Regions from separate parts of the Lacticaseibacillus camelliae DSM 22697 genome, predicted to be linked through region 1. Evidence: riboswitches for the same ligand, from Rfam matches in the RefSeq annotation. Region 1 holds a riboswitch; the other holds the start of a gene.

Region 1 (10,171 bases):
TTGAGCACGCAAAAGGGCCTACCACGGCAGCGGTAGACCCAAAAGGCTATGCGTAATAAGTGATACTGCCCAAAATCACCGGTCGGCTGGCTCCGGTGGCGCTGGGGACGTTGCTGGGCAAGTGATGCAGGGTTTGGTTGCCGAGAATCGTCATGGCAATGGCCTCCTTGGCGTCGGAGCGGAAGCCCAACTGTTCCTGGGTCAGGACCTCAACGCCAGGGGCCGCCTGTGCCAGCATGGCAAGCAGGGTGGGATTGTAACTGCCGCCGCCACCGACGATCAGCTGCGTGCCCGCTGGCGCAAACGGCTTGATCGCATCGGCGATGGTCTGGGCAGTGAGTGCGGTGGCCGTGGCGATCCAGTCGTTTGGCGCCAAGTGGTACCGAGCAAGTAACCCTTCAGTATATTGCTGACCAAACACTTCGCGGCCGGTGGTTTTGGGCGGCTGCTCGGCGAAGTAAGGGTGCTTCAGCAGTTCCTGCAGCACCGCCTGGTTGACCGTGCCCGCTGCGCCGTGCTTGCCGCCGTCATCGTACTCCGTGTGGAAAAAGTGGCGGCAGAGCTCGTCGATGACCATGTTGCCGGGGCCGGTGTCGAAGGCAAACAGGTCTTCCAGTTGGGCGTTTTGCTTGATGATCGTCGCGTTGCCGATCCCGCCGATGTTTTGCAAAATGCGCGTGTGCGCGGGGCTGCGGTACAGGACGTATTCGGAGTAGGGAACAATGGGCGCCCCTTGACCGCCGACGGCCATGTCCCGGGAGCGAAAGTCGGAGACCACGGTGGTGTGCGTCAGCTCCGCGATGATGGCCGCATTGCCCAGCTGCAGGGTACTGCGCGTTTCGCCTGTGGGTGGGTCCGGCAGGTGATACAATGTCTGCCCGTGGCTGGCCACAAAGCCCAGGCTGGCGCTCGGCACGCCGGCCGCTTGGCAAACCGCCAGCACTGCGTTGCCGAACGCGTGGCCCAAGGCGAAGTCGAGGCTGCACAGCACTTCCACACTGGACGTGGCGTTGGCCAGCTGGGCCGCAATCTGGGCCTTTTGCGCGGCGCTGAAGGGGACAGTCGTGAACTGCTTCAGCTGAACCTTGGTCTCTTCACTGACACCGGTGATCTCGACTAGAGCGGCGTCCACCCCATCCAGGGAAGTGCCTGACATTAATCCGACTGCTAACATAAACGCGGCCTCCTTTTGTTCTTATGATAGCGCATCGGGCCTGGCAGTGAAATTTTGTTTCAGCACCCAGCCAAAAAAGTTTGCGCCGGGCCTGGCGCCTCGATACACTGAGAAAGGAAAAACAATTCGCTCAGGAGGCAATCATGGCAACTCAGGATGAACTGAAGAAGCAGGCGGCCGCGCAAGCCGTCGCAATGGTGCGGCCGAATACGGTGCTCGGCGTTGGGACCGGCTCGACGGTGGCCTTTTTCATCGACCTGCTAGGGGCGCGCAACCAGCAGACCCCGCTGAATTTGAAGGCCATCGTCACGACGTCGAACCGCTCCAAAGAGCAGCTTGAACAAAACGGGTTCACGGTCAGCGAGCTTGCGGACATTGACCAGGTGGACCTGTGCATCGACGGCGCCGACCGCGTCGATCACCACCTCGACGGCATCAAAGGCGGCGGCGGGGCGCTGACGCTGGAGAAAAATGTCGCGATCAACGCCAAGCACAACGTCTGGATCGTCGATCAAAGCAAAGTGGTCGACCGCCTCGGCGGCTTTCCGCTGCCGGTCGAGGTCCTGCCGGTATCGTGTGAGCAAAACTTCCGCCGCTTTGAAGCGCAGGGCCTGCAGCCCGCTTACCGCCTCAAGGCTGATGGCAGCCGGTACGTCACGCACTACGGCAACTACATCATCGACTTGCATGTCGACCCGCTCCCGATTCCGGCCGGGCTGGCGGCCATGCTGGACAGCACGGTGGGCGTGGTCGAGCACGGCCTGTTTCTCGGCATGACCGATGAAGTCCTGATCGCCACCGAATCAAAAATCGAGCACTGGACCAGGCGCTGAGCGGCCCACCAAATCAGTAAAAAACAGGGCAGGAATCTGTGACGGATTCCTGCCCTGTTTGACGACTCACTCGTTTTGATCAGTCGAAGTAGTGCCGCACGATGGCCTCGTACTCCTTGATCACGGTGTGGTAGCGGTCCAGGGAGACGTACTCGTTGATCTGGTGGCTGAGGTTTTTGTCCTCGTCGCCAGGACCGTAAATGATGGTCTCAAACTTGTTCTTGGACTTGGTGAAGTCGGAGGCGTCGGTGGCGCCGTGGGAAATCGTCAGGGCCAGCTTCTTGCCGGAAACGGACTCGATGGCCTCATTGGCGCGGGTGACCAGCTTGCTGTCGGTCGGCGTCAAAACGGGGTAGAAGGTGTGAGTCAGCTCGAACTTGAGCGAGCCGGCACCTGCCGCATCGATTTTGGCCACGGCGTCCTTGAGGCGCGCCGTGACTTTTTCGTTGATGAAGCTCGGCGTCGGCCGGATGTTGCCGGCCAGTTCGGCGTAGTCGGGGATGGTGTTGACCTGATCGCCGGCCTTCAGCACGGTGACGCTGTGCACCAGCGGCCCGATGACCGGATCGACCGGGACGTCGTCGAACAGGTGGCGTTCGGCGACGATGAAGTCAGTTAGCTTCACGATGGCGTTGGTGCCCAGCGCCGGCAGTGAGGAGTGAGCGGACTTGCCGTAGCTCTTGACCTTGTAGTTGTATGAACCGGCGTGGCCAAACTCGATTTTTCCGGCGGTCGGCTCGCCGACCAGCAGCGCGTCAATGTCGTCGGCATAGCCGGCGTCGGTCAGCTGCTGGGCGCCCATCGCGCCGTACTCCTCGCCGATGGTGAGAATCAGGCGGACGTGGTGGTCAAAGCCGCTTTGCTTGAGCGCGATGAAGGCCAGGACCTCGGCGGCTAGGCCGGACTTCATGTCCGAGGCGCCGCGGCCGTACAGCTTGCCGTCTCCGATGTGGCCCTCAAACGGCGGATACGTCCACTTGCTGAGGTCGCCGGTGTTGACGACGTCCTGGTGCCCGGTGAAGGCAAAAATCGGCTTGCCGGTTCCGAACTCGGCGACCAGGTTGTCGCGATTTTTGGCGTAAGGAATCAGCTTGCTGTCGATTCCGGCATCGGCCAGTTTCTTTTGAATCACGTGCGCGACCTGCGATTCGTTGGTCGCATTCGTGCTGGTATCAATTTGTACTAATTGCTGCAAAAATGCTGTTGCTTCGTCCATGGTGTGATCACTCCTTCGCACCAAAAGATAGGCGTAAACTTTTTAAAATGCAACGGTTGACATTAAAATTTGCTGTGCTATTCTGACGTTAAGTTAAAAATTACTGAAACGACGTTAAGTGAGTAGCGCAGCTGGGACTGACCAGAAAACCCGAGTTGATGAGAGCGGGGTAGTGAGGCAGCGCGAAGATGGCTTGACAGAATAGGCACACCGAGCGTAAGCAAGGCTGTGATGGACGGCGACCATTATCTCGCACACAGATGATTGTCTGTTGCTGAGGGCTGGTTCGCCAGCCGAATTAGAATGGTACCGTGGGTCCGCTCACTTCTAACTAACCAAGTTAGAAGTGGGCGGACTTTTTTGCGCAGTCCGTTAGTGGTTTACCACTTACGGACTGCCACTCGACGCGGGTCGCGCTTGCGCGACCTGCTAGAGAAGCAGCGCCTGTTAGCGCTTTGCCGTCTACAGCCTGCCACTCGATGGCAATCGTGCCTGCACGATTGGCTAGAGCAGCCACCTCGCACCATCGCCCACTGAACATCGTTTCACCCGCAGGAAAAAATTTGAGGAGGATCAATCATGAAATTACGCTTTAAGGTTTTGGCAGTTGCAGCTGTTGCATTGGGAACACTGCTGGCCGGGTGTGGCAAGAGTGCATCCGCGGCCCCGAAGACCCAGAACGTCTCGGTCGGCATCGTCGGCGCGGATAAGACGGTGTGGAAGGCCGTCCAGAAGCAGCTGGATAAGGAAAATGCGCACATCAACTTGAAAATCAAAGAGTTTGGCGACTACAACCAGCCCAACTCCTCGGTCGAGGCTGGGGACATTGACCTGAACGCGTTCCAGCACCAGTTCTTCCTGGATAACTGGAACAAGTCCAACAAGGGCAATCTGGTCAGCATCGGCAAAACCGTCCTGGCGCCGCTGGCTGTGTACTCCAAGAAAATCTCCAGCCTGAACGACTTGAAGAAGGGCGACACCGTGTCGATTCCAAACGACCCGACCAACGAAGGCCGGGCGCTTGAGCTGCTGGAAACCGCCGGCTTTATCACGCTGAAGAACACTGAGCTGCCAACTCCTGCCGACATCAAGACCAACAAGCTGGATCTCAAGGTCAAGCCGCTGGACGCCGCGCAGCTGCCGCGGACACTGGCGGACGTTGACGCGTCGGTCATCAACTCCGGCATTGCGGTTGACGCTAAGCTGAATCCGGAAAAGGCGATTTACCGCGAGAAGATCACCAAGAAGTCTCAGCCTTGGATCAACATCATTGTGGCCCGCAAGCAGGATCGCAACAACAAGACGTACAAGAAAATCGTGAAGGCCTACCAGACTAAGGCCGTGGCCAATGTCATCAAGAAGACTTACAAGAGTACTGAAGTGCCGGCTTGGAACTACAAGTTCTAACGCCGTTTCCAAAAGCCTAGCAGCGGACCGATTCAAGCGGTCTGCTGCTTTTTTGCTGTGATAAAATAGAAGGCAACGAATACGGGGAGGCGGCCAGTTGAACATTTTATTCTGTTGTGCAGGCGGCGGCTCATCCAGCCTGTTCTGCGCCCGAATGGTCAAGGGCATCAACGCGAATGAACCCAGCCTGACCGCGCGCATGGACGACATTAGGAGCTTTCTGCAATATGAGCGGGTTTCCTCCACCGACCTAGTGTTCACCTATGGCAGCGTGGATGCGGTCCGGCCCGACACGGCCTATGACATTGGGACGCACATCGACGCCGTGCTGGTGGCGCCGCAGGTCCGTTTCCGTACCCCTTACCTGAAGCGTTACCTGGCCAACTACCCCACAATTGTGCAGGACATCCCGATGCGCCTGTTTGGCATGATGGATCCGGTTCAAGGCGGCAAAATGCTCACCGGGATTCTGATCACGCTGGATTTGATGCGCGGTTCGCAGGCGGGCGCCTTTGCCACCAAGGCGGCGGACAAGGACCTGGAGATCCTTGTCTACGGCGCCTCACGAACGGACAAGGGCTGGCAGGCCGCAGCCGCTAGCCTCGAGAAAATGGGCATTCGCAGCCTGCAGGACAAGTACTCGCTGGCGGGGCTTTACGATTTTGAGCCAGCGCACGACTTCGAGGTGCGCTGGCTGTTCGGTCCGCAAGTCAGAACAATTGACATCGCGAAGGTCGCCCGGCAAATCGACGGCGTGTTGCGCTTTGATGACGAACCGGCCGATGGGGTGCGGCGCTGGTATGATGACTATAAAATCCCCAGCGCCTGGCTCGACGCGCGGTTGGTGCAATCGCCGGGCCACACCGACGAACTCACGGCGCAGCTGCTGGACTTCCTGCTGGCGGTCGACTTTCGCGCTGAGGCGACGTCAGGCATCGCGGTCAAGCGCTTTGAGACGTTGAAGCCGCCGAAGACCACGAAACGCTGGGGGATTTTTACCTGGTCAAACTAAAAACCGATCAGGCTGAGACATAATTCCCGAAGTCGCGTTCCACAAAGCAACGCCCAGACACGCAAACGCCCCTGCATCACGATTCGAAGTGCGAATCGTGATGCAGGGACGCCTGCGTTTTGGGCTAAAACCGCTTTGTGTCTCAGCCTCGTCGGTTTTCCTGTTACTTCGGTTACTTGGTCGCGGCGGCCTCTTGTTTGTGGCAGCTGAGCGCGTAAATCGCCGACACTGCGGCTGCCGCCTTGGCCGTTGGCACCGTCAGCATCAGCCCGATTTTCGATGCACCTTGGTTGATGACAGAAGGCTCGATGCCGGCGTCGGCCAGCGCCACCATGATGCGGGCGACCAGGTCCGGCCGCGCGTACAGACCTTCGCCGACCACCATCACAATGGCGAAGTCGGGCAGCCATTCGAGCTCGTCGGGGTGAATCTGGGCGCGCACCTCGGCGGCAATTTGGTCCTTGATCTGCGGCGTGAGCTGATTTTCGTCGATGATGATGGTCAGGTCGTCGATCCCAGACGGCATGTGCTCATAGGAGACGCCGTACTTGGCGAGGATCTGCAGCAGCTTCAAGGTGAAGCCGACTTCCTGGTTGATCAGGTAGTGGTGCAGGTAAAGCGCGGTGAAGCCTTTTTTGGCCGCCACGCCGGTGATGTGGTGGTGATGCTGGACGTTTTTGGTCGGCGCAATGATTGTGCCAGGCGCGTCCGGCTGGTTGGTGTTTTTGATGTTGACGCGGATGCCCGCCTCGATCACGGGGATCAGCGCCTCGTCGTTGAAGACGGAGAAACCGGCGTAGGCGAGTTCCCGCATTTCCCGGTAGGTCAGGGTGTTGATGGCGCGCGGGTGGTCGACAATGCCGGGATCGGCGGCGTAGACCCAGGACACGTCGGTGAAGTTTTCGTACAAGTCGGCGGCCAGGCCCTTGGCGAGGATCGAGCCCGTGATATCCGACCCTCCGCGGGCAAAGGTCAGTATGTTGCCAGCCTCGTCATAGGCGTAAAAGCCGGGCACGACAATGATCTCACCGGGCTGCAAGACAAACTGGGCGAGGCGGCCGTAGCTTTCCTCGTCCACTAGGGCGGCGCCGGGCTTGCCGGTCAGGGTGATGCCGAGTTCCTTGGGGCTGACGAACCGTGCGTTCATGCCTAGGTGCGCCATCACGGCCGCCACCAGCTGCGCGTTCATGTGCTCCCCCTGCGCCATGAAGGCCGAGCGGAGGTAGTCCACGCCGGGGTAGGTGGCCTTGGCGAGTCGCTGCAGGTGCTGTCGCAGCCGGGCCACCACGTCATCGGTCAGGGCAAAGTGCTGCTGGATCTCGGTGTAGCGCGCCAGAATGGTTTCGATCAGCGCTTCGGGATTCTTGCCCGCAAGCACCTGGTCGGCCAGCTGGCCCAGCAGGTCGGTGACTTTCACGTCGGTTTTGCTGCGCTTGCCCGGCGCGGACACGACCACGACCTGGCGCGTCGCATCGGCCTGCACGATTTTAACCACTTTGGCCAGTTGTGCGCCGGTGGCCAGTGATGACCCCCCAAATTTGATGACTTTCATGTTTGTCTCCCCGTCCTCTAATCAATTGGCTCCAACATAACCAAAGCGGTCGGTCCGTGTCAAGGGTTGACGAGGGTGAGTTTTAATCGTAAGCTAATGTCAATTACATACGAAAAAGATAGAGGTTGCGGTCGCCATCAGTAACCTGCCCGAGCAAAGCACATGCGCTGAAGGCAGGCGAAAGGGAACACCGCCGAAATCCTCACCGGCGTGTGAACGGTGAGCGGTTGGGCCGCTGGAGAAGATCCGGCGGACTGTCGCAGTAATGCGGGGCGCTATCGTCAATTAATTGGACTATTTGCTGTCCATCTGGCGAGCGTTGCCGGATGGACTTTTTCATTTTCTAGGAGGAAAAAACATGGCTGAATTTAACGCGGAACAAATTATCGATTACATCGCCAGCGCCCCGAAAACCACGCCGATGCACGTGACTTTGGCAGGCAACATTGAAAAGCTCACGGCGGTGCCGGCCGGCGTCCAGGCGTTTCTCGACGTCAAAACTGGCCAGCTGTACGGGGATGCCGCCAGGCTTTCGCCGTGGCTCGATGAAAATCGCGGTGCCATCTCGCAGCTGCGCGTCGAAACGCTCGGCCGCAACACCGGCGTGCCGATGCTCGACATCAGCAAGGTAAACGCCCGCATCGAGCCCGGCGCCATCATTCGCGAGCACGTCACCATCGACGACAACGCCGTGATCATGATGGGCGCCATCATCAACATCGGCGCCAAGATCGGGGCCGGGTCGATGATCGACATGGGCGCCGTGCTCGGTGGGCGCGCGACGGTCGGCAAGCACTGCCACATCGGCGCCGGTGCGGTCCTGGCCGGGGTCGTGGAGCCCGCCAGCGCCAAACCGGTCGTCATTGATGACGGCGTGCTGGTCGGCGCCAACGCCGTGGTCATCGAAGGCGTCCACGTTGGCAAAGGCGCCGTTGTCGCGGCTGGGGCCATTGTGATCGATGACGTGCCGGCCAACGCGGTGGTTGCCGGCGTTCCGGCCAAGGTGATCAAGATGAAGGACGCGAAGACCGAAGGCGAAACCGGCCTGATCGATGCGCTGCGCAAACTATAGGAAGGCATGCACATGGCCACTTTAACAGAAGCCGATTTGATCTCGATCCGGCGCTCGCTGCACCGCATTCCGGAACTGGCACTGAACGAATTTCAGACCCAGGCATACATCGAAGAGTTCGTTCAGCGCTTGGCCTGCCCTTGGCTGACCGTCAAGCACGTCGAGGCGGTGCCGACCGCCCTGCTTGTCCACCTGGCTGGCACTGCACCGCGGCGCACGCTGGGCTACCGCACAGACATCGATGCGCTGCCGGTTGAGGAAAAAACGGGGCTGCCGTTTGCCTCGAACCACCCTGGCGTGATGCACGCGTGTGGCCACGATGTGCACATGACCGTGGCGATGGGCATCCTGGCGTATTTCGCCACCAACCAGCCCAGGGACAACATGGTGTTCTTTTTCCAGCCGGCGGAAGAGGCGGAGTACGGCGGCAAGCGCGTGTTTGATGCCGGCGCTTTTACCGGGGAATGGCACCCCGATGAGTTTTACGGACTGCATGACAATCCCGCACTGCCGGCCGGCCAGATCGCCACGCGCATGGGCACCCTGTTTGCGGGCACGACGGAGATCCACCTGACGTTCACTGGCAAAAGCGGTCACGCCGCTTTTCCCCAAAAGGCCAATGACGCGATCGTGGCGGCCGCCGCGTTCGTGATGCAGGTGCAAACCATCGTGTCACGCAATGTCGATCCGGTGCGCGGCGGGGTGGTCACGCTGGGCACGTTCCACGCCGGCACCATCGGCAATGTGATCGCCGGCGCGGCGCGGCTGGATGGCACCATTCGCGCCTTTCGCCAGACCGATATTGAAATGATGCAGGGCCGCGTGCGGCAGATCGCCGATGGCGTCGCCGCGACGTACGGTGTTCGGGCCGACCTGAAGCTGATCCAAGGCGGGTACATGCCGGTGGAAAACGCGCCGAAGCAAACCGCAGATTTGATCAGTTACATGAAGCAGGCGCCAGGCGTCGACTTTGACGGCATTGCGCCGGCCATGACCGGTGAGGACTTCGGGTTCTTGCTGCAGCAGTTCCCTGGCACTATGGTGTGGCTGGGCGTGAATGACCCTGAGCACTCGCTGCACTCGGCTGAACTCAGCCCCGACGAGGCGGCGCTGAAGCCGGGCGTTGACGCCTTCGTTGGCTTTTTGACCCATCGCATGGAGGAAGCATAATATGTTAGAAAATCATCCGATCCTGACGGCGCTGATCACGCCCTTCAATGAACACGACGAAATCGACTACCCGGCCCTCGACAAACTGATCGAGCGCCTCCTGGCCGAGCACACCACCGGGCTGGTGGTCGGCGCGACCACTGGCGAGTCACCGACGCTCAGCCACGTGGAAAAAGTCAGCCTGTTCGAACACGTCGGCGAGGTCCTCAAGGGCCGCGCGGCGCTGGTCGCCAACGTCGGCACCAATTCGACCCGCGATTCCGTCGCGTTCGCCAAGGAGGTCTCCTCGATTCAGGCCATCACCGCGGTGCTGGCCGTGGTGCCGTACTACAGCAAACCCGGTCAGGCGGGGATGATCGCACACTTCCGGGCCATCGCCGACGCCAGTGCCAAGCCGGTGATCATTTACAACATTCCGGGCCGCTCGGTGGTCCAGCTGTCCAACGTGTCGTTGGCGGCGCTGGCCAAGCATCCGAACATCCAGGGCGTCAAGCAGTGTACGACGGTCGAGGACCTGGCCTGGCTGGTGCAGCACCTGCCAAAGGACTTTGCGGTGTACACCGGTGACGATGACCAGTTCGAGGACGCGCTGAAGGTCGGTGCACGCGGCGTGATTTCCGTGGCGTCGCACCTGTACGGTAACCAGATGCAACAGGTGATCGATAACCTGAACGCCGGTGCGATCACGGCGGCCGATGAGCAGATGGCCTGGCTGACGCCGCGGATGCACGCGCT
Region 2 (10,171 bases), on a different contig from region 1:
GGCTCAGGTAGCGCTTCAAGAAGTCCTGGGTGGCCTGTTGCTGCGGGTGACCGAAGAGTTCGTCCGGCTTGCCGGTTTCCGCGATGACGCCTTCGTGCATGAAGACGACTTTATCTGAAACGTCGCGGGCAAAAGCCATTTCGTGGGTGACGATGATCATCGTCAGCCCAGTGTGGGCCAGAGCGGTCATGGCGTTCAGGACGTCGTCGACCATTTCGGGGTCAAGGGCCGAGGTCGGCTCATCGAACAGCAGGACCTCGGGATCCATGGCCTCGGCCCGGGCGATGGCGACCCGCTGCTGCTGGCCACCGGAAAGCTGGGCCGGCTTGGCGTTGACGAACGGATCCATGCCGACACTGTTCAGCAGTTCCAGCGCATGCTTTTTCGCCTCGTCGGCGCCGCGGTTGAGCACGGTTTGCTGACCGACCATGACGTTTTGCAGCACAGTCAGGTTGTTGAACAGGTTAAACGACTGGAACACCATGCCGACATGGGCGCGGTACAGCGGCAGGTTAAAGTCGTCGGTCAGGATGCTTTTGCCGTGGAACAAAATGTCGCCATCCGTTGGGGTTTCGAGCAGGTTGACGTTGCGTAGCAGGGTCGACTTGCCGGAGCCGGAGCGGCCGATGATGGAGACCACCTGGCCTTTGTCGACTGTTAGGTTGATGTCCTTTAAGACCTCGTGAGTGCCGAAGGACTTTTTTAAATTACGCACTTCAATAATGGGTTCTGACATGTTTTTGTCCTCCTTACTTGATCTTTGGGGTGTCAACTTGCATCTGGTTGGTCATCAAATCGTAATCCTTGGGCCCATCCATCCGCTTTTCGACCAGTCTGAACAGCCGGCTGATGGTAAAGGTGAGCAGCAGGTAGATCCCGGCGACGACCAGGTAGGTGTGGAAGAACTGGAAGTTCTGACCCGCCACGGTTTCGGCGCTGAAGAACAGTTCGGAAACGGAGATGACGGACAGCACTGACGTATCCTTGATGTTGACGATGAATTCATTGGTGACGGCCGGCAGGGAATTGCGAATCGCTTGCGGCAGGATGACCTTGGTCATGGTTTGCCAGTGGGTCATGCCCAGCGCGTGTGCGGCTTCGAACTGGCCGGAGTCGACAGAGGTGATGCCCCCACGGATGATTTCAGAGATGTAAGCCCCGGTGTTAATAGACACAATGAACAAGGCGGCCACGGTACGGTCCATGTTGACGTGAAACGCGAGGGCGGCGCCGTAGTAAACGACGGCGGCCTGGACGATCATTGGGGTGCCCCGGAAGACTTCAATGTAGACGGCGAGCAGCCAGTTGCCGATGGCCCGCAGACCGCGTTTGCCGCGGTTCTTGGGTACCGGGGTGGTGCGGGCGATGCCGACCAGCAACCCGATCAGGAAACCAACGACGGTCCCAATCAGGGAGATGAACAGCGTCATACCGGTCCCACGCAGGAGCATCGGGCCGTACTGCTTCAGCAGGGCGACGAACCAGTTGCCCTGACTGGTGGTGGATGGCTGGTCCGCGACGGCCTGGTTCATTAACTGATCACGCTCTTTTTGCGGGATCTTTGCCAGCTCGGCGTTGATCTTGGCCTTGTCCGGGTCGTTCTTACGGATCCCAATCGCCAGATCCACGTCCTCCGGGTTGGTCTTGAAGCCATTTTTCTTGGAGAAACGCAGGTAGGTCAGATCGGGGTTGGCATTTTCGGCGGTGATGCCCTCAGGCACTTCGGAGACATAGCCGTCGATGGTGCCGGATTCAAGCGCCACCCGCATGGCGGGGAAGTTATCCATGGCGGGTTCCTTGATGACGCCCTTCATTTGCTTGATGGCCTGATAGTGGAAGGTCGACAGCTGCGCCGTGATCTTGGCGTTCTTGAAATCATTGATGCTCTTGGCTTTGGCGTACTTACTGTCGCGGCGTACCACGACGGTCAGCTTGCTGGCGTAGTAGGTATTGGTAAAATCGATGGTCTTGCGGCGTTCAGGCGTCGGGCTCATGCCCGCGATGATGGCGTCGATCTTGCCGGAGGTCAATGCCGGCGGCAGGCCATTCCAGGACGTCTTGACGACGACGACCTTTTTGCCCAAGGCCTTGGCGACCTTCTTGGCCATCTGGACGTCATAACCGTTGGCGTAATCCGAGCTGCCTTGGATCCTGACAGCGCCGTTCGCGGCCGTGTTTTGGGTCCAGTTGAACGGGGCGTAGCCGGCTTCCATGCCGACCTTGAACGTGCCCTTGGTTGCGGCGGCCACGTGCTGTGGCGTGCCGGCGCTGATGCCCGCCGCCACGGCGAGCAGTGCGAGACCGCTGACAAGGCGGCCCCAGAAATGCTTCTTCATCATTAAAAACTCCCTTCGTGTTGTCCCAAGTTAACTTGGTGAACCACGCGGGAAATAGAGAAGTAAAAAGGCCGGCCTATAAGTGAAATAGGCCGACCGATGATTTCAGTGGTTAAACCAGAATCATAGCGCTCCGAAGCTAGGCTTCGACAGTCCAGCGGGTTTCCCCAAACTGGCCCAACGCGCCCTGCCCCTGTGGCAGAATGCGTTTCGGCGGATTCGCTTACGGCTGATTCAACGTGACAGGCACTCCTCAGCGTTCGTCGTTTCCGCGACCTCTATTTCTTAGTGGTAAATTCAGTTGTCGCTTGCCAGTTTATGCGTCCGAAACCGCCGTGTCAAGGCGTTTGCTTAAGATAACGGTTTCAGCTGTGACCACCTGGGATACTGTCACAGGCGGTGAAGGTTATTGCGTTGGGCAAACCCTTAAGCTAGGGAGATGGCCTATCATCTCTTTCTGAGGCTTAGTCGCGGTTTGTATGAATTATTTTACTAACTAAAGGTTTATTCATCGATTAGAATTTTGTTTGTGGCCGGCGGTTTGTCGGCCTGTGTTAGAGAATGACGAGACTGGTACGCGTTTCAGACAAAAGCGGTTCGGATCGTGCGCTTAGCCAAAATTAATCATAAAAATTTTTTAGCCGCGAGCCTTAGTAGTAAGTGGTGTTTCATGAAAACGATTGTTTTTTTGAAGCTTCAACCTTTGCAATCGCAACCATTTTTGTGCAAACTATCTGCTGGACCGTGACACGTCACCCAACTTTTTGAGTTAAATCCGAATGGTGGCGCTATCAGGTCTAAATACATATAGGAGGCGACAAACAATGGTCGGAATCATCCTTGCTAGCCACGGCGATTTTGCCAAAGGCATTATGCAATCAGGTCAGATGATCTTTGGTGAGCAGAAGAATGTTGAAGCAGTGACATTCCAGCCCAACGAAGGCCCGGACGACTTGAAAGCACACCTCGAGGAAGCCATTGCGAAGCTCGACTCAGATGATCAGGTCCTGTTCCTTATCGATTTGTGGGGCGGCTCTCCGTTCAACCAGTCTAACGGGTTGTTCGAGCAGCACAAAGATAAGTGGGCCATCGTCACTGGGTTGAACCTACCAATGCTGATTGAGGCATACGGTTCCCGTTTGTCCATGGATTCAGCGCACGATATTGCGGCGCACATTATTGAGTCAGGTAAAGACGGTATCAAAGTCAAGCCTGAAGAACTGGCACCAAAGGCGGTACCTGCTGCAGCACCAGCGCAGCACGTCAGCGGCGGTAAGCCAGGGAAGATGAGTTACGTTCTGGCTCGGATCGACTCTCGTCTGCTTCACGGGCAAGTTGCGACGGCTTGGAGCAAAGAGACCAAGCCAACGCGGATCATTGTTGTATCGGACGGTGTCGCACACGACAAGCTGCGTAAACAGCTGATCACTGAAGCGGCCCCATCAGGTGTTAAGGCTCACGTCATTCCAATTGATCAGATGATCAAGATCGCCAAAGACGACAAGCACTTCGGCGGCGAAAAAGCGTTGCTATTATTCGAAACACCGGAAGACGCGAAAAAGGCCATTGACGGCGGCGTGCCGCTGAAGGAACTGAACGTTGGTTCCATGGCGCACTCAGTCGGCAAGGTTCAGCCGAACAAGGTCCTGGCCTTTGACCAGACCGATATTGACACGTTCAAGGCCTTGGAAAAGGAAGGCGTCACCTTCGATGTTCGGAAGGTCCCAACCGACAACAAGGACAACATGGACGCAATCCTCAAGAAGGCGCAAGACGCGCTGGATGCACAGAACAAGTAGCAATAGATTATATTCCTAATTAAATTTAAGGAGGATATTCACATGGATTTGAACTTTCTTCAAATCATCGGGGTCCTCATCGTGGCGTTCCTGGCAGGGATGGAAGGGGTTCTTGATGAATTCGAATTCCATATGCCAGTTGTAGCGTGCACGCTGATCGGGTTGGTCACTGGCCAGCTCATGCCTTGCCTGATTTTGGGTGGGACCTTACAGATGATTGCCCTTGGCTGGGCCAACGTTGGTGCCGCGATTGCACCTGACGCTGCCTTGGCCTCAGTTGCTTCTGCTATTATTCTGGTTCTTGGCGGTCAGGGCCGTGCCGGAGTTAACTCCGCGATCGCCCTTGCGGTTCCGCTGGCGGTTGCCGGCCTGCTGCTGACCACCTTGGTTCGTACGGTTGCAACCGCGGTTGTCCACCTGATGGACCACGCGGCTGAAGAAGGCAGCTTTAAGATGCTGGACTTCTGGCAGTATGTTGCCATTGCTTTGCAGGGTCTGCGTATCGCGATCCCTGCCGGCTTGATCCTGGCTGTTGGTGCCGGTCCTGTTCGTTCCCTGCTTGGCCTCATGCCTAAGTGGTTGACGGATGGCCTGGGCATCGGTGGTGGCATGGTCGTTGCAGTTGGGTACGCCATGGTTTTGAACATGATGGCGACCCGCGAAGTATGGCCATTCTTCATCATCGGTTTCGTTTTGGCAACCATTTCCCAGTTGACCCTGATCGGCCTTGGCGCGATCGGTGTGTCCCTGGCGCTGATCTACCTGACCCTGTCCAAGATGGGCGGTTCTTCTAGCAGCAATGGCGGCTCTTCTGACAACAATGGTGGCTCCGGCGATCCAGTCGGCGACATCATCGACAACTATTAGAGAAGGAGGTAGAAAAATATGGCTGATACAGCTGAAGTACAAGCAAGTTTGGCTGAACACAAGTACAGTTTAACGAAAGCTGACCGGATGAAGGTTTGCTGGCGTTCTACCTTCCTTCAGGGTTCATGGAACTACGAACGTATGCAAAATGGTGGCTGGTGCTACTCCTTGGTTCCTGCCATCAAGAAGCTCTACACGAAGAAGGACGACCAGATCGCCGCTTTGAAGCGACACATGGAGTTCTTCAACACTCACCCGTACCTGGCTTCACCGGTTATCGGTGTGGTCCTGGCGCTGGAAGAGGAACGTGCCAATGGCGCCCCAATCGATGACGTTGCCATCCAGGGCGTTAAGGTCGGCATGATGGGTCCTCTGGCCGGTGTCGGCGACCCAGTCTTCTGGTTCACCGCTCGTCCTATCCTTGGTGGTCTGGCTGCGTCCTTGGCGCTGGCTGGGAACATCATGGGCCCAATCATTTTCTTTGTCGTTTGGAACCTGATGCGTGTGGCCTTCATGTGGTACACCCAGGAATTCGGCTACAAAGCCGGGTCTCGGATCGCGGACGACATGTCCGGTTCCCTGCTTCAGGATGTGACCAAGGGTGCTTCTATCCTCGGGATGTTCATTCTGGGTTCTCTGATCAACCGTTGGGTCACCGTTAAGTTCACCCCAGTGGTTTCGACGATCACTCAGCAAAAGGGTGCTTACATTGAATGGTCGAAGTTGCCGAAGGGCGCTGCGGGCATCAAGGAAGCACTGACTGAGCAGGCAAACGGCCTTTCTCTGGACAAGATGAAGGTCACCAAACTGCAGAACAACTTGGATCAACTGATTCCAGGTCTTGCAGCGCTGCTGCTGACCCTGCTTTGCATGTGGCTCCTCAAGAAGAAGGTTTCCCCAATCGTTGTTATCTTGGGCCTCTTCGTTGTTGGTATCGTGTTCCATGTCTGGGGTCTCATGTAAGTTTAGACCTGTTGGCCTCGGGGCGTCAGCTCCGAGGCTTTTCTTTTGATGAGGCGCCACGGCTGCGTGGCGTATAATAAACAGTAAAGTGGTAAAAGAGGGATATCGATGCAACAACCAGTGAAGTCAATCAATACGAAAGTCGACTTGACCGTCGATGCCACGTCTTACATGGGCATCGCCGATTACGGGAAAATGATGATCGGCGATCGCGGTCTCGAATGGTACGCCGACAAAAACGTCCAGAAGTACATCCAGATTCCTTGGGGTGAGGTGACGTTCGTTGAAGTCACGGTGATGTTTAAAGGCAAATACATTCCCCGCTTTACCGTTCACACCAAAACCAGCAGCAATTTTCCGTTTGCAACTCGGGATCCGAAACGCACACTGCGCGCGATCCGGGTCTACGTTGACCCCAAGAATCTGGTCCAGTCACGCACTTTTCTCAAGATCCTGGGGGGCTACCTACGTAATATTAAGTCGCGGTACTTCACCAAGGATAAACAAGCTAAAGATTAGATCTGAGGCCGATGACCGTTGCCTCTGCCAGTGCGGCAGGGGCTTTTTGGCGTGCAGCCGAGGGCGTTAATTGCCCGGGAAATGTTAAGATAACAGAACTGAAAGACGGTTGGGGCGGCCTGGGTGCTAGACTGGATAAAGACTGTAGTGGAAGGGGTGGCCATGGTGGCAGCAACGATCCTATTGGTAGAAGACGAGGCGGGGTTGATTTCATACCTGGATTCCGAATTACATTTTGAGGGGTACACGGTGTTGACTGCCCAGGATGGCCAGGCGGCATGGGATACGTGGCAGGCCAAGCAGGCGGAGATCAATCTGATCCTGCTGGACTGGATGATTCCCAAGCTCGACGGACTGGAAGTGATGCGCCGCGTGCGCAAGACGTCTGATGTGCCCATCATGATGATGACGGCGCGCGATTACGTGGGTGACAAGGTGGCTGGTCTTGATAACGGGGCCGATGATTACATTACCAAGCCGTTTGAGATCGAGGAGCTGTTGGCCCGCATTCGGGTGCTGATTCGCCGGGGGCAGCACCTGGTGCCCACGACCTATACCGTTGGGGACCTTACCCTGGACACCAAGGCCCGGCAGGTGCGCCGCGGTGGTCAGCTGGCTCAGTTGACGCAACGTGAGTATGACCTGCTGCTGGTGCTGATGCAGCACCGCGGGGAAGTCTGCACCCGCGACCAGCTGCTGGATGCGGTGTGGGGCACGGAATTTGACGGTCAGGCCAACATTGTGGATGTTTACGTCCGGTACTTGCGGCAAAAACTTGAATGCCCGGATGAACCGGCGCTGATCCAAACGGTCCGCGGTGTGGGCTACATGCTGGAAGAGGCGGCCAGTCATGCGGGGTAAAAGCAGCAGCGCGGCCCGGATGGCGCGTGCCTACAACGGCTTAATTGTTGCGCTGATGCTCCTGATTTTTGTGTCGGTGATCAGCGTGGTTGGCGGCCGTCTGATCAAGAACAAGCGCGACGATGCCGTTCAAGTGATGACGACGCTCCAGCACACCTTTGCGCAGCACGAGCCAGACTGGGATTACTGGCGTGACAATGCCCCACTAAACACGCGCCTGACCTTTGTTCGGGTGCGGGTCCGCCAGCCAGACGGCCGCGTCAGCGATTACTACACGCGGCACACGAAGGATTTTCTCGAGGATAATTTCAGCACCTGGCCGTTATCCTCTAATGTGCAGTACCAGCGCGGCCAAGGTGTGTATTATCACGTTGAAAAAGTCGTCAAGAAGGCGGGGTGGCGCACGACTTACTCAGTGTGGCTCAGTCTGAACAACATGATTGAGATCTTCAAACTGATTTCGCTGATGACCCTGTTGGTCACGGCGTTTGGTGTCATCATCGGGACACTGGGGACCTCACTTTTGGCCAAGCGGCTGAACCGTCCGCTTGTGGCGCTGACTGAGGCGACGAAGCAGATCACTGACCAGCCCGATGCCAACTACCACGAGCGCTTGCCGGTGCCGGAAGCGCCACAAGAGGTCCGCGAGCTTTCGCAGGAGTTTAACCGCCTGCTGCACTCGCTGAACGAGCAGGTGATCCGGGATAATCAGTTTGTTTCCGATGCCTCGCATGAGCTGAGGACGCCGCTGACGGCGATCCGCGGCCATGTCGCACTGCTGCGGCGGCACGGCACTGAGCATCCGGAGCTGATTCCGGATTCGCTGGCGGTCATCGACGACGAATCGATGAAAATGCAAAAGCTGATCGAAAGCCTGCTGGCGTTGTCGCGCATGGACCACGCCGAGGTCCAGGTGGCAGCATTTGACGTCGCTGGGCTCGCCCGCCGGGTGGTCAGCCGCTTCCAGCCGCAAAGTAAACAAAATCTTAAAGTCGTGATGCCAAGACGGCTGATGGTCCTGGCAAATGCCGAAAGCGTCGAGCACGCGCTGTTATCTTTGCTGTCCAACGCGAATAAATACGTTCCAGCTAACACTATTGTCACCATCAGCGGCCAACCGGTCGGGGATCACGTCGAGCTCAGTGTCGCGGACCTCGGTCCGGGCATTCCTGACAGCGAGAAAGCACGTGTGTTTGATCGCTTCTTTCGGCTCGATGAATCCCGGTCCAAGGCCATTTCAGGCACTGGGCTGGGGCTGGCCATCACGCGCCGGCTCATCACGCTGAGCGGCGGGTCGATCCGCGTGGTGGATAATCAACCGCAGGGTAGCCGCTTCATGATTAACTTAAAAGCACCGGTTTCTGAAAGTCTTTAATGTGACCTTTAGAAACTGTTCCTGACCGAATAAGCAACGTCCACTACACTGTGGTCGTTGTTTATTTATTTTGCCAAGGAGTCTTCATGATGAAAACATTCTTTGCGCGGCCCGGCGTCCGCTTCGTATTAAAAACGTTATTTTACGCGGTGGTGCTGCTGACGTTGGTATACCTGTACAGCTACCGCGGCGTCGCCGGTGGTCACTTTATCTATAACGAGTTCTAGGAGGCACAAGATGAAATCTTTAATCGAAATTATCGACGAGATCGCCACTTCTCATCCCGACTGGCCCGCGGTCAACACGCTGGGCGAGCTGAAAACATACGGTGAGCTCAAGGCGGCCTCGGACGGGATTGCGGCGGCGCTGCAGGCCCGTCATTTGCCGGCCAAGGCGCCGCTCATGGTGTACTGCGACCAAAGCTTCGCGGCCATCGCCACGTTTCTGGGGTGCGTGAAGGCGGGCCATGCGTACATTCCGGTCGACAGTCACTCGCCCAACGATCGGCTGACCATGATTGAGGAAATCGCGCACCCGGCACTGGTGCTGGCGACCATCCCGCTGCCGCTCAAGCTGAAAACCACGACCGTTGAGCCGGCGCAGGTGAAACAAATGATGGCGGTGGCGCCGACTGAGAACGTCGAACTTTCAGCGGATGATAATTTTTACATCATCTTCACCAGCGGCACGACCGGGCAGCCCAAGGGGGTGCAGATCTCGCACGCGAACCTGATCTCGTTCGTGTCCTGGATGGCGAGCTTCAACTTGCCGCGGCGGCCGCGGATGCTGGCGCAGGCCCCGTTTTCCTTCGACCTGTCGGTGATGTCCCTGTACCCGACGCTCACCGCCGGCGGCTGCCTGCAGATCCTGCCCAAGGAACAAACGGAGAACCTGAAGGCGCTGTTTGAAACGCTGCCGCATGTGCCGGTCGACGTGTGGGTCTCGACCCCCAGTTTCGTGGACATTTGCCTGTTGTCACCGCTGTTTGACGCGACGAACTACCCGGCGCTCAAGCAGTTTTACTTCTGTGGTGAGGAGCTGACGCACGCGACGGCGGAAAAGTTGCGCCAGCGGTTCCCGCAAGCCAAGATCTACAACACATATGGCCCCACTGAGGCCACTGTCGCCGTGACGGCGGTCGAGATCACGGATTCGGTGCTGGCGGATTACCCGCGCCTGCCAATCGGCTACGCCAAGCCCGACACCACGATGACGCTGGTGCCCGGCACCGTCCGGACTGAGGATGACCAGCAAGTCGGCGAACTCGAGATCATCGGCCTCAGCGTTTCCAAGGGTTACCTGAACCGGCCGGAGAAGACCGCGGCGGCCTTTACCGAAGAACACGGGATGCGTGGGTACCGAACCGGGGACCTTGGCATCATTGCCGAAGACGGCCTGATTTTCTACCGGGGTCGCACCGATTTTCAAATCAAGCTCAACGGTTATCGAAT

What was found. Region 1 has a riboswitch for lysine ahead of dapD (2,3,4,5-tetrahydropyridine-2,6-dicarboxylate N-acetyltransferase). Riboswitches for the same ligand answer to the same signal wherever they lie in the genome.
Region 2: linked by a shared signal. The riboswitch ahead of FC75_RS04390 (ABC transporter permease subunit) and the one ahead of dapD (2,3,4,5-tetrahydropyridine-2,6-dicarboxylate N-acetyltransferase) in region 1 are both predicted to bind lysine.

Annotation. Positions count from the first base shown of each region.
Region 1 is NZ_AYZJ01000050.1:23,101-33,271, forward strand. Features, by position in the region: gene anmK (anhydro-N-acetylmuramic acid kinase AnmK) at 47-1,174, opposite strand; gene rpiA (ribose-5-phosphate isomerase RpiA) at 1,318-2,007, shown strand; gene FC75_RS08645 (ArgE/DapE family deacylase) at 2,087-3,223, opposite strand; gene FC75_RS08650 (MetQ/NlpA family ABC transporter substrate-binding protein) at 3,803-4,630, shown strand; gene FC75_RS08655 (PTS sugar transporter subunit IIB) at 4,728-5,642, shown strand; gene FC75_RS08660 (aspartate kinase) at 5,815-7,194, opposite strand; lysine riboswitch at 7,306-7,480, shown strand; gene dapD (2,3,4,5-tetrahydropyridine-2,6-dicarboxylate N-acetyltransferase) at 7,553-8,266, shown strand; gene FC75_RS08670 (N-acetyldiaminopimelate deacetylase) at 8,279-9,436, shown strand; gene dapA (4-hydroxy-tetrahydrodipicolinate synthase) at 9,438-10,171, shown strand, end outside.
Region 2 is NZ_AYZJ01000023.1:41,899-52,069, forward strand. Features, by position in the region: gene FC75_RS04385 (amino acid ABC transporter ATP-binding protein) at 1-736, opposite strand, end outside; gene FC75_RS04390 (ABC transporter permease subunit) at 750-2,336, opposite strand; lysine riboswitch at 2,455-2,625, opposite strand; gene FC75_RS04395 (mannose/fructose/sorbose PTS transporter subunit IIA) at 3,161-4,135, shown strand; gene FC75_RS04400 (PTS mannose/fructose/sorbose transporter subunit IIC) at 4,178-5,002, shown strand; gene FC75_RS04405 (PTS system mannose/fructose/sorbose family transporter subunit IID) at 5,021-5,965, shown strand; gene FC75_RS04410 (DUF956 family protein) at 6,074-6,484, shown strand; gene FC75_RS04415 (response regulator transcription factor) at 6,650-7,345, shown strand; gene FC75_RS04420 (sensor histidine kinase) at 7,335-8,720, shown strand; gene FC75_RS04425 (teichoic acid D-Ala incorporation-associated protein DltX) at 8,810-8,947, shown strand; gene dltA (D-alanine--poly(phosphoribitol) ligase subunit DltA) at 8,958-10,171, shown strand, end outside.